Linked DNA regions of Acidicapsa ligni. Each later gene encodes a partner of the first gene's protein in a complex. Links are inferred from orthologs where the notes say so. Each region holds a gene or a part of one and is shown in the gene's direction. Other genes may lie near its edges.

The links.
Region 2: secY (region 1) and secG share a complex: the UniProt entries of both Escherichia coli proteins name them as parts of the sec protein translocase complex. The link is inferred for Acidicapsa ligni from one-to-one orthologs.
Region 3: the proteins of secY (region 1) and secA are in contact, whole or in part, in a crystal structure (PDB 3DIN), measured with the Thermotoga maritima proteins. The link is inferred for Acidicapsa ligni from one-to-one orthologs. Residues at the interface, in WP_004081795.1 of Thermotoga maritima: Glu108, Gly109, Glu110, Glu111, Ala236, Glu237, Arg238, Arg239, Ile240, Thr241, Ile242, Gln243, Tyr244, Ala245, Arg246, Arg247, Val248, Thr249, Gly250, Arg251, Arg252, Val253, Tyr254, Gly256, Ala257, Ser258, Thr259, Tyr260, Leu261, Pro262; in WP_004082002.1 of Thermotoga maritima: Glu261, Ala262, Arg263, Lys300, Ala301, Arg302, Thr303, Ile304, Ile305, Leu323, Tyr324, Asp325, Pro326, Val329, Ser330, Tyr333, Ile336, Lys340, Phe345, Val349, Glu363, Phe364, Tyr374, Ser375, Gly376, Gly377, Glu393, Ile395, Thr482, Ser483.

Annotation. Positions count from the first base shown.
Region 1 is NZ_JAGSYG010000002.1:10,525-13,520, forward strand. What follows is about bases 17-2,859. They hold secY (preprotein translocase subunit SecY), read left to right. Parts: upstream 17-666; coding sequence 667-2,052; downstream 2,053-2,859. Other genes in these bases: rplO (50S ribosomal protein L15), read left to right, coding at 66-548; OHL19_RS06505 (adenylate kinase), read left to right, coding at 2,052-2,780. Outside these bases: map (type I methionyl aminopeptidase), read left to right, coding at 2,866-2,996. UniProt on the Escherichia coli protein: The central subunit of the protein translocation channel SecYEG. Consists of two halves formed by TMs 1-5 and 6-10.
Region 2 is NZ_JAGSYG010000007.1:244,007-247,122, forward strand. What follows is about bases 94-3,056. They hold secG (preprotein translocase subunit SecG), read left to right. Parts: upstream 94-1,397; coding sequence 1,398-1,715; downstream 1,716-3,056. Other genes in these bases: OHL19_RS20675 (mechanosensitive ion channel family protein), read left to right, coding at 94-1,117; OHL19_RS20690 (MBL fold metallo-hydrolase), read left to right, coding at 1,808-2,446; OHL19_RS20695 (M28 family metallopeptidase), read right to left, coding at 2,579-3,056. Also shown: more of OHL19_RS20675, read left to right, coding at 1-93; more of OHL19_RS20695, read right to left, coding at 3,057-3,116. UniProt on the Escherichia coli protein: Subunit of the protein translocation channel SecYEG. Overexpression of some hybrid proteins has been thought to jam the protein secretion apparatus resulting in cell death; while this may be true it also results in FtsH-mediated degradation of SecY.
Region 3 is NZ_JAGSYG010000003.1:724,140-727,828, reverse strand. What follows is about bases 1-3,536. They hold secA (preprotein translocase subunit SecA), read left to right. Parts: upstream 1-354; coding sequence 355-3,336; downstream 3,337-3,536. Other genes in these bases: OHL19_RS13290 (class IV adenylate cyclase), read right to left, coding at 3,474-3,536; OHL19_RS13300 (hypothetical protein), read left to right, coding at 1-167. Outside these bases: more of OHL19_RS13290, read right to left, coding at 3,537-3,689. UniProt on the Escherichia coli protein: Required for protein export, interacts with the SecYEG preprotein conducting channel.

The DNA of each region.
Region 1 (2,996 bases):
CAATGGTCGGGGCTATTACGCGAGTCGGCAGCAACTTTCAGTGCCGGCGCATGAGCGAGGAAATCATGGCAAAGAATCTTTCAAATCTCCGCGCGCCCAAGAAGGCAAACACTGGGCGCAAGCGTGTCGGTCGCGGTATGGGATCCGGCATGGGTAAGACTTCAACCCGCGGCCACAAGGGCCAGGGTTCGCGTTCGGGCTCCAGCCTGATGCGTGGCTTTGAGGGCGGCCAGATGCCGTTGCATCGCCGTCTTCCCAAGCGTGGATTTACCAACATCTTCCGCGTTGAATACACCGTCATCAACCTGACCCGCATTGCCGATCTGGCTGCCGAGCGTGGCATCTCCGAGATCGCGCTTGAGGATTACAAGAAGCTTGGTCTGGCCGGTAACAAGAAGGCTTTGATCAAGATTCTGGGTACGGGCGAATTGACCACGGCTATCTCGATTACGGCGCACCGGTTCTCGAAGACTGCGGCTGAGAAGATTGAAAAGGCTGGCGGCAAGGCGATCGTGGCTGGTGGAGTTACTGTTACGGCGGCGGAGTAATTCCGCCCCGCGCTTTTGCGCGTTTAAGGACAGGCAGGGCCTCCGGGGAATAGGATGGTTCTGCCAGCAAATTTGGGGCAAGACGGGCAGTTCGGCCTGCGGAGTGGATCCTTAAGCTATGTTTGAAAAGTTCCTCAATATCTTCCGGGTTCCCGATCTGCGTAAGCGGATTGGTTTCACACTGGGCCTGCTGGCAATTTACCGCCTGGGCGCGTTTTTGCCGACTCCAGGTGTGAACAGCAAGTTGCTGGAGCAGTTCTTCCACACGCAGGGCGGATCGGCCCTCGGCCTGCTGGATATGTTCTCAGGCGGTAACCTTCGCCGGTTTACGATCTTCGCGCTGGGCATCATGCCGTATATCACGGCGTCGATCATCTTCCAGTTGTTGACGGTGGTTTATGAGCCGTTGGCTCGCCTTCAAAAAGAAGGCGAACTGGGACGTCGCAAGATCACCCAGTGGACGCGTTATCTCACGGTTATCCTCGCGGCTTTCCAGTCGATTGCAATTGCTTTCGGATTGACCAGCCAGGGCATGGTGATCATCTCCGGACCGGCGTTTATCTTGCTGACGGTTCTGACCTTGACGACAGGTACGGCCTTCATCATGTGGCTGGGTGAGCAGATCACCGATCGCGGTATCGGCAACGGCATGAGCCTGTTGATCTTTACGGGTATCGTGGTTGGTCTGCCGCGTGGCATTGCGGACATTGTCGACAAGGTAAAGACCAATGCCTGGGGCACGTTTACGGGCGTTGCGGTTCTGCTGCTGCTGGCGGCGATGGTGGCCCTGGTGGCTTTCATCGTATTCGTCGAGCGGTCGGAGCGTCGGATACCGGTGCAGTCGGCTCGCCGTATTGTCGGCCGCAAGATGATGGGTGGACTTAGTTCGCACCTGCCGCTGAAGGTGAATTCAGGCGGTGTAATGCCGGTCATCTTTGCCAGTTCGATTCTGTCGGCTCCGCTGTTGTTCAGCCAGGTGGGTTTTGTTCAGTCGAACAAAGTGCTGTCGAACATCATGGCCGGTCTGCAGCCTGGCGAGCCGTGGTACGAGTTCCTGTACATGGCGGCGATCATCTTCTTCGCCTACTTCTACATCTCGATCGTTTTCCGTCCCGATGACATTGCGGACAACATGCGCAAGAGCGGTTCATTTATTCCGGGTATTCGTCCTGGACGCCGCACTTCGGACTACATCAACGACATTCTGACCCGCATTACGTTGGTCGGCGCTGTTTACCTGATCCTGATCTCGCTGGTGCCGACGTTCCTTCTTTCCGGCTTCCATCTGAATCATCTCTGGCTGGTGGGCGGTATCTTTGAGCATCTGCCGGCGTGGGTCACCAACGGTCTGCACATGAACTTCTACTTCGGTGGAACCTCACTGCTGATCGTGGTTGGCGTGGCGATGGATACAGCTAACCAGATTGAGTCGCAGTTGATTATGCGGCACTATGACGGATTCTCACCGCGTTCGGGTCGTGTTCGCGGAAGGAAGACCTGGTAATGGGTACGGCAGTTTCTTCAGCCGCAGGGGATAGCGGGGAAGTGGTGCATCCTGGCCACCCGGTTGTCCCTGGCCCGATCCTGCTGCTGGGTGCTCCTGGAGTTGGCAAGGGAACGCAAGCCAAGGAGCTGGTGAAGCTCTGGGGAATTCCCCAGATTTCCACTGGCGACCTGCTTCGATCGCATCGCGACCGTGGCACGGAACTAGGCAAGCTGGCGAATGAACTGATGCTTCAGGGCAAGCTGGTTCCGGACACGCTGGTCAACGACATGGTGGCGGCACGATTGGTGGAGCCGGATACCAGGAATGGATTCATCCTGGACGGGTTTCCACGGACGATTCCACAGGCGCAGTGGCTGGACAATTGGTTGGCGGAACACTGTAATGCCCTGCCGGTAGTTGCAGTTAGCATTCAGGTGGACTATACTCGATTACTGCGTCGTATTACTGGACGCCGCAACTGCCCCGTCTGCCAGACGATCTATAACATCTACCTGCAACCCCCTCGTATTGAAGGAGTTTGCGACGTAGAAGGCGCGACTCTGGTACAGCGAAGCGACGATACGGAAATGTGCTTCGATGGGCGTATGCGTACCTATGACACCCTGACTGCCCCGGTGATCGAGCATTATCGCGGATTGAGCAGGTTTGCCGAGGTCAATGGAGATCAGCCGGTAGCCGATGTGGCCGCTGGCATTGTGTCTTCTGTCGAGCGATTGCGGGCTTAACCTTTCAGGTTAAAACCCGGATTGTGTCGGCAGTTTGTGTGTTTTAAGAAGTTTTGTTGATTTGTGCAGTCGGGGAAGTGGGATTGTGGCCGTAATTCTGAAGTCAGCACGGGAAGTAGAGCACATGCGTCGCGCAGGCAAGGTCGTTCGCCTCGTGCTGGATCATGTGCGTGATCATGTGAAGCCCGGAGCTACGACTCAGGACCTGGAAAACGC
Region 2 (3,116 bases), on another replicon or contig:
GCTCGCTCAAAACTCCCGCTATCAGCTCATCCAGCAGGCCAAAGATGAGGCGTGGGCCGATACCGCATCCCTCGAAGCCGATTACAACCGCCTCGAAGCCCAGGCTGGCAAATCCTCGCGGGACAATGCGCAAGCCAATGCCGCGCAGGACCACGCCACACGCCTCGCCGCCCTCAAGCAGCAAGGCCAGCTACAACAGCTCATCGGCATCTGCAACGACCGCATCCACACGCAAAAACAACTCGCGAACCTCTACGACAAGTGGGCTATTCAGGTCCAGCTACAGCACCGCATCGTCCTCCATCTCATCCTGCAATCCATCGCAATGATTGCCTTCATCCTCATCTGCGTCACGCTCTTCACCAGCATCATCCACCGCTGGATGGAGCGTCCCGGCCTCGATCCGCGCCGCACGCAGACCCTCCGCACCATCTTCCAGCTCAGCGTGCAGATCCTCGGCATCGTGATGATCATGTTCGTTGTCTTCGGCGTGCCCAAACAGGTTTCCACCGTCATCGGCCTGGCCACCGCCGGCCTCACCGTTGCCCTGCAGGACTTCATCATCGCCTTCCTCGGCTGGTTCGTTCTCATGGGCAAAAACGGCATCCGCCTCGGCGACTCAGTAGAGATCAACGGAGTCACCGGCGAAGTCATCGAACTCGGCCTCTTCCGCACCGCAATCCTCGAAACCGGCAACTCCACCGAAGAAGGTCACCCCACCGGCCGCCGCGTCGCCATCCTGAATAAGTTCGCCGTCAATGGTCAGTACTTCAACTTCTCCACCGCCAGCCAGTGGATGTGGGATGAAATTTCCGTCAACGTCCCCGAATCCGAAAACAGCTACACCATAATTGAGCAGATTCACAAAGCCATTCTCAAAGAAACGGATCAGGACGCCCACAAAGCCGAGCAGGAATGGAAACGCTCTTCACGCTTGAACGGCCTAACCCAGTTCGGAGGCAGCGCCCAGGTCAATCTCCGCCCAGCGTCTCCCGGAATCAACGTGCTTGTCCGCTACGTAACCCGGGCTGCGGATCGCTTCGACCGTCGCAACCTCCTCTATCAAACCGTGATCGATGTCCTCCACAAACAGGCAGGAATCGTCCCGGCAAAATAGCAGCAAATCAAACTTGAACGTAATAATCCGTAATAATCCACAACAATCTCTGATTCAACACAACTCGGATGGCTGTCGTGTTCCCATGACCCTTCCACCTTTGATATACTTCGATAGTTGTCCTAAAGCGGAAGTGGCGAAATTGGCAGACGCACAAGCTTGAGGTGCTTGCGCCGCAAGGTGTGGGGGTTCAAGTCCCCCCTTCCGCACCAAAATTCTCCCGTCCTGAGCGCGGCCGCAAGGCAAGTCAGTCGACGAGATTCAGGAAAGCAGTCAACACATGCAATTTTTGCTGTATGCAACTATCGTTCTTCACGTGATCGTATGCCTCTTCCTCATCGGCGTCGTTCTGCTTCAGCAAGGTAAGAGCGCAGACCTCGCCGGCACCTTCGGCGGACAAGGTTCACAAACCGCCTTCGGTCCTCGTGCAGCAGCTAACTTGCTCACCAAGATGACCAGCTGGGCCGCCGCGCTCTTCATGATCACCTCGATTTCGTTGACCATCCTTTATCTCCGCTCTAACGGTTCCAGCTCCTCAGTGTTTTCCGGAATGAAGGGCACAGCCCCAGTCTCTGCCCCAGCCAAGCCCGGCAAATAATTCGGATCAGATTTCAGCAGCAAACGAGGCGGACCTATTAGGTCCGCCTCAATCTTTTTCCCCCACAAAATCCCCTCGACTAAACTAAACCTATGACCGTCGCCCCAATCATCGAAACCTTCCCCGTAGGCCCACTCCAATGCAACTGCACCATCCTGGGCGACCCTGCAACCGGCGAAGCCATCGTCATCGATCCCGGCGACGACATCACCCGCATCCATCGCCGCCTGACCGGCCAGAACCTCAAGCTCAAACAAATCTTGATCACCCACGCCCACATCGACCACATCGGCGGAGCACTCAAGCTCAAACGCCTCACCGGAGCACCCATCCTCCTCAATGAAAACGACATCCCTCTCTTGCAGATGATGGAAGTTCAGGCCGGTTGGATAGGCATCGACACCCCGGAAACCGAGTCCCCCGACGCCAGCCTCAAGGACGGCCTCAAAGTCGGCTTGGACGCCTATCCAGCCCAGGTCATTCACACCCCCGGCCACACCCAGGGCAGCGTCTGCCTGCACTTCGCTCCACTCAATTTGCTCGTCGCAGGCGATACCCTGTTCGCCCGCAGCATAGGCCGCACCGACCTGCCCGGCGGCAACGGTCGTCAGATCATCGACTCTATCAAAACTCGCCTGCTGGTTTTGCCAGAAGAGACCAAAGTCCTCCCAGGCCACGGCCCTGCCACCACCATAGGCCAGGAAAAGAACCGCAACCCATTCCTCATATAAACAGAAAACAGGCCAACCGGCGACCATGGAACATCTCTGCTTCAGAGACGCTGCTTCAGAAACATCGAATTGCCTCTGAAGCAGTACCCTCAAAAATCAGCCTGAACATCCTCAATCTGAATCTCGCAATATCTACTTCCTGCCCAGGTTCCCACCCAGATTCCCGCCCGAGTTCTCAGGTCTGGATGCCCCAGCCGGCACCAGCGACTCCAACTTCTCCGTAGCCGCCTTGATCACCGCACTCTCATTCCCCAACACCTTACCCACCGAAACAGTAGCCCCCTCGGCAACAGCCCACTTGCGCTGCTCAATCGCCTCACGAACCGCCGGCAGCGTCTTCACGCCATACCCCGTATAGGCCCCGGGAGCATAAATCTGGTGCTTGAACCAGGAGCGCCCCGGCAGCCCAGCCGGATCGAAGAACGCCCGCTCCGTCTGTATCAACAACTGGTTCACGGCATCGATCCCAGCTCCATCCAGCGCTGCCCCTCCATTCGCCTCAGCAGCCTTCACGGCCTCTTCGTACTCCCGCGCCGTGGACGTCAAGACCGTCGCGCCATTCTCCAGCGGCGCAAAATTCAGAAATGGCGGCATCTCTTCTTTCTTGGGAGCAGCAAGCGGATTTTTCGGATCGTTCGTCGCCTCAAAGACTCCCTCGGCGATCTCCCTG
Region 3 (3,689 bases), on another replicon or contig:
TTCATGTTTCAAGCCGTTTAGGTCATTCGCTTCAATCTGCGCCGGTGATGCTGTCGGTTCTGGCATCTGCGCCTGAGGTTTGCTCAGGGCCTGCTTTGGTTGCATCCTGCAGGCCGTTGTCCCCATCCCTGGGGATTTTCGAGCATAGCGGAAGCCCGGCTCCTTAGTTTTCCAATGGACCGGTTCTCGTTCGGACGCGGGTTACGCGCACGATTCCAGCTCAATCCATTCGATTCAATGGCCTTATTTTGTGCCGTCGATGGAGGAATGCTTTATCGTTGTGCTCTGCCCGGAGACCTGTATCGACGCTGCGCAATCGTGCGGCATTTAAACTGAGAGATGGAGAGTTCTGCCGTGTTCGGTAATGTGCTAACAAAAGTTTTTGGTACCAGCAACGATCGCGCAGTGAAGCGCCTGTTGCCCAGAGTTGCTGCTATCCAGTCGTTTGAATCACAGATTGCTCCGCTTTCCGATGAGCAATTGCGCGGCCGGACTCTCGAGTTTCGCGCTCGGATTGCGGCACGTATTGAAGGCCTGACAGATCCTGACGCCATCAAGGCTGCAGAAGACGCGGCACTTGACGAGCTGTTGCCCGAGGCTTTCGCTGTGGTTCGCGAAGCAGGTAAACGTGCTGTCAAAATGCGTCACTTCGATGTGCAGATGATTGGTGGCATGGTGCTGCACCAGGGCAAGATCGCCGAGATGCGTACCGGTGAAGGAAAGACACTTGTCGCCACGCTGGCCTGCTATCTGAACGCGCTCGCGGGGCATGGCGTACATGTGGTCACGGTCAACGATTACCTGGCTAAGCGTGATGCCGAGTGGATGGGCAAGATCTATGAGTTCCTCGGGCTCACCGTCGGCGTGATCGTGCATGATCTTGATGACAGCCAGCGTCGCGATGCGTATGCGGCCGATATCACCTATGGCACCAACAATGAGTTTGGCTTCGATTACCTGCGCGACAACATGAAGTTCGAGCTCAAGGACTGTGTACAGCGTGGCCAGTATTACGCCATCGTGGACGAAGTCGATTCTATTCTCATCGATGAGTCTCGTACGCCGTTGATCATCTCCGGACCAACGGATCAGACTACGGACAAATATGCGCGAGTGCGCAAGATTATTCCGCAGCTTGAGTTGGGAGAAGAGACAGATCCGGGCCAGGGAGAAGCCAAGATTTTCACCGGCGATTATGTCGTGGATGAAAAGCAGCGGTCCATCGGCGTGACGGATGAGGGCTGGTTCAAGATTGAAGAACTGCTTGGCATCGGAAACATTGCCGACCCGGAAAACTGGGATCTGAAGCATTATGTCGAGACGGGTATCAAGGCGCATTCGCTGTATAAACGCGATGTGGATTACGTCGTCAAAGAAGGCGAAGTTATCATCGTGGATACCTTCACAGGCCGCCTGATGCCAGGTCGTCGCTGGTCCGATGGACTGCATCAATCCGTCGAAGCGAAGGAAGGCGTGAGCATCCGCAAGGAAGATCAGACGCTGGCGACGATCACCTTCCAGAACTACTTCCGCTTGTACAAAAAACTCTCCGGCATGACAGGAACAGCGGAGACTGAGGCTGCCGAGTTCGACAAGATTTATAAGCTCGACATCACGGTTATTCCAACCAACAAGCCGATGCTGCGTGAGGATAGTTCCGATGTGGTCTATCGGACAATCAAGGAAAAATACAAAGCTGTGGCGGATGACATCGCCACGGTGCATGAGACGGGGCAGCCGGTGCTCGTTGGCACCACATCGATTGAAAAGAGCGAGTTGCTTTCGCAAACATTGCAGCGCAAAGGCGTGAAGCATGTCGTGTTGAATGCGAAGTTCCACGAGCGCGAAGCGGAGATTGTTGCGCAGGCTGGCCGGTTGGGTATGGTTACGATTGCCACCAACATGGCGGGTCGTGGTACGGATATTCTGCTGGGCGGCAATGCCGAGTTCATGACGCGCCAGGAGTTGGTGAAGAATGGCCTTGCACGCGTCATTAGCGGTGCAGAGGGCGCGATCAATCCTATGGCTCCTGCAGGCTTCCTGCGTTTCTATTACCAGGGCCAGGAGTTTGAAACGCCTGAACCGCAGTGGAACGAGTATTACCAGAATCATGCAGAAGGCGTGCAGCGGGATCACGATGCCGTTATCTCCGCGGGCGGCCTGTTCATTCTTGGCACGGAGCGCCATGAGTCACGGCGCATCGATAACCAGTTGCGTGGCCGCGCAGGTCGTCAGGGCGATCCGGGTGCGTCAAGATTTTATCTGTCGCTTGAAGATGACTTGATGCGCATCTTCGCCAAGGCGTGGGTGAGTACACTGCTTGAACGTCTCGGCATGGAAGAAGGCGTACCTATTGAGTCGCGCATGATTTCCAAGCGTATTGAAGGCGCACAGAAAGCGGTTGAATCGCAGAACTTCGAGTCGCGCAAACATCTGCTTGAGTATGACGATGTGATGAACAAGCAGCGCGAGGCGGTGTATGGTTTACGCCGTCAGCTGCTACTTGCAGTCGAGCAGCGTGAGCTGATTCTTGAGGATTATCTCTCGAATATTTTGAGCACCATGCTTGATCAGTTTGCGCCTGAAGACAAACATCCCGATCAATGGGATATCAAGGGTCTCAAGGGCAAGCTTATCGAACAGTTTGGCTTCGATCTGAATAATCAGGGACTCGATCCACTTGAACTGACGCGCCATGAACTCGGCGAGGGAATCTTCAACAAGCTGAAGGCAGAGTACGAAACGAAGGAAGAGATTCTCGGCGCAGAGGCGATGCGATATCACGAACGCATGGTGATGTTGTCCGTGTTGGATGGCCTTTGGAAGGACCATCTACTTGCGATGGATCATCTCAAGGAGGGAATCGGTTTGCGCGGCTATGCGCAACTGGATCCGCTGGTGGAGTATAAGCGCGAGTCGTTCGATATGTTCGAGGCGATGATGGTGAAGTTCCAGGAGGATACGGTCCGGTATCTGTTCCGCATGCAGATTGTGGGACCCGATGGTCAGCCGGTGACGCAGGTTCCCAAGGTGGACAGGGAAGTCCCTGCGGCTCCGCCGGTCGAGAGCGCTGCGCAGTTGCCTTCCCGGGAGACGGCGAAGGAGCTGCCGCGTGAAGTATCGATTCCGACACGCGCGCCATCGACAACGATCGATGCGCTGGAGAAGGAGTTCGAGCGCAGAAAGCATCGGGAGCTGGAGGCTGCGCGCTTTGCAGGCGCTGCGGCGAGCAGTGAACCGACACAGCGAAACGCTGGGAGCAAGGTTGGGCGGAATGATCTTTGCCCATGTGGATCAGGGAAGAAGTTCAAGAAGTGTCATGGAGTGGAAGCTTAGAGACCATTCCTGGTAGTTCGATGGCGTGAGAGCGTGGCTGGATATGGAGGGTAGAACGACTTCTGATGCGAGTCTACTCCATGCTGGCCGCGCTTCTTATTTGCTCCTGTTTGCAATGAAAAAGCAAATACGGAAAGCTAACTGACGATTTCGCCCACTGCAGAAAAGGTGAGGTTTTCCGCAGTGCTGCCAGTGCGTTCGCGCCACTGATCAAAGAGCCGCCCATAGCTAAGAGTCATGCGCTCTTCCTGTGCGATGCCGAGTTGGGCGGCGATGCGGTCGATCCAGTCGGGTGTGCCTTCGAGCTCGGCAAAGTTGCCGACGGGTGTTTCATCTACAACGCAATGACCTTC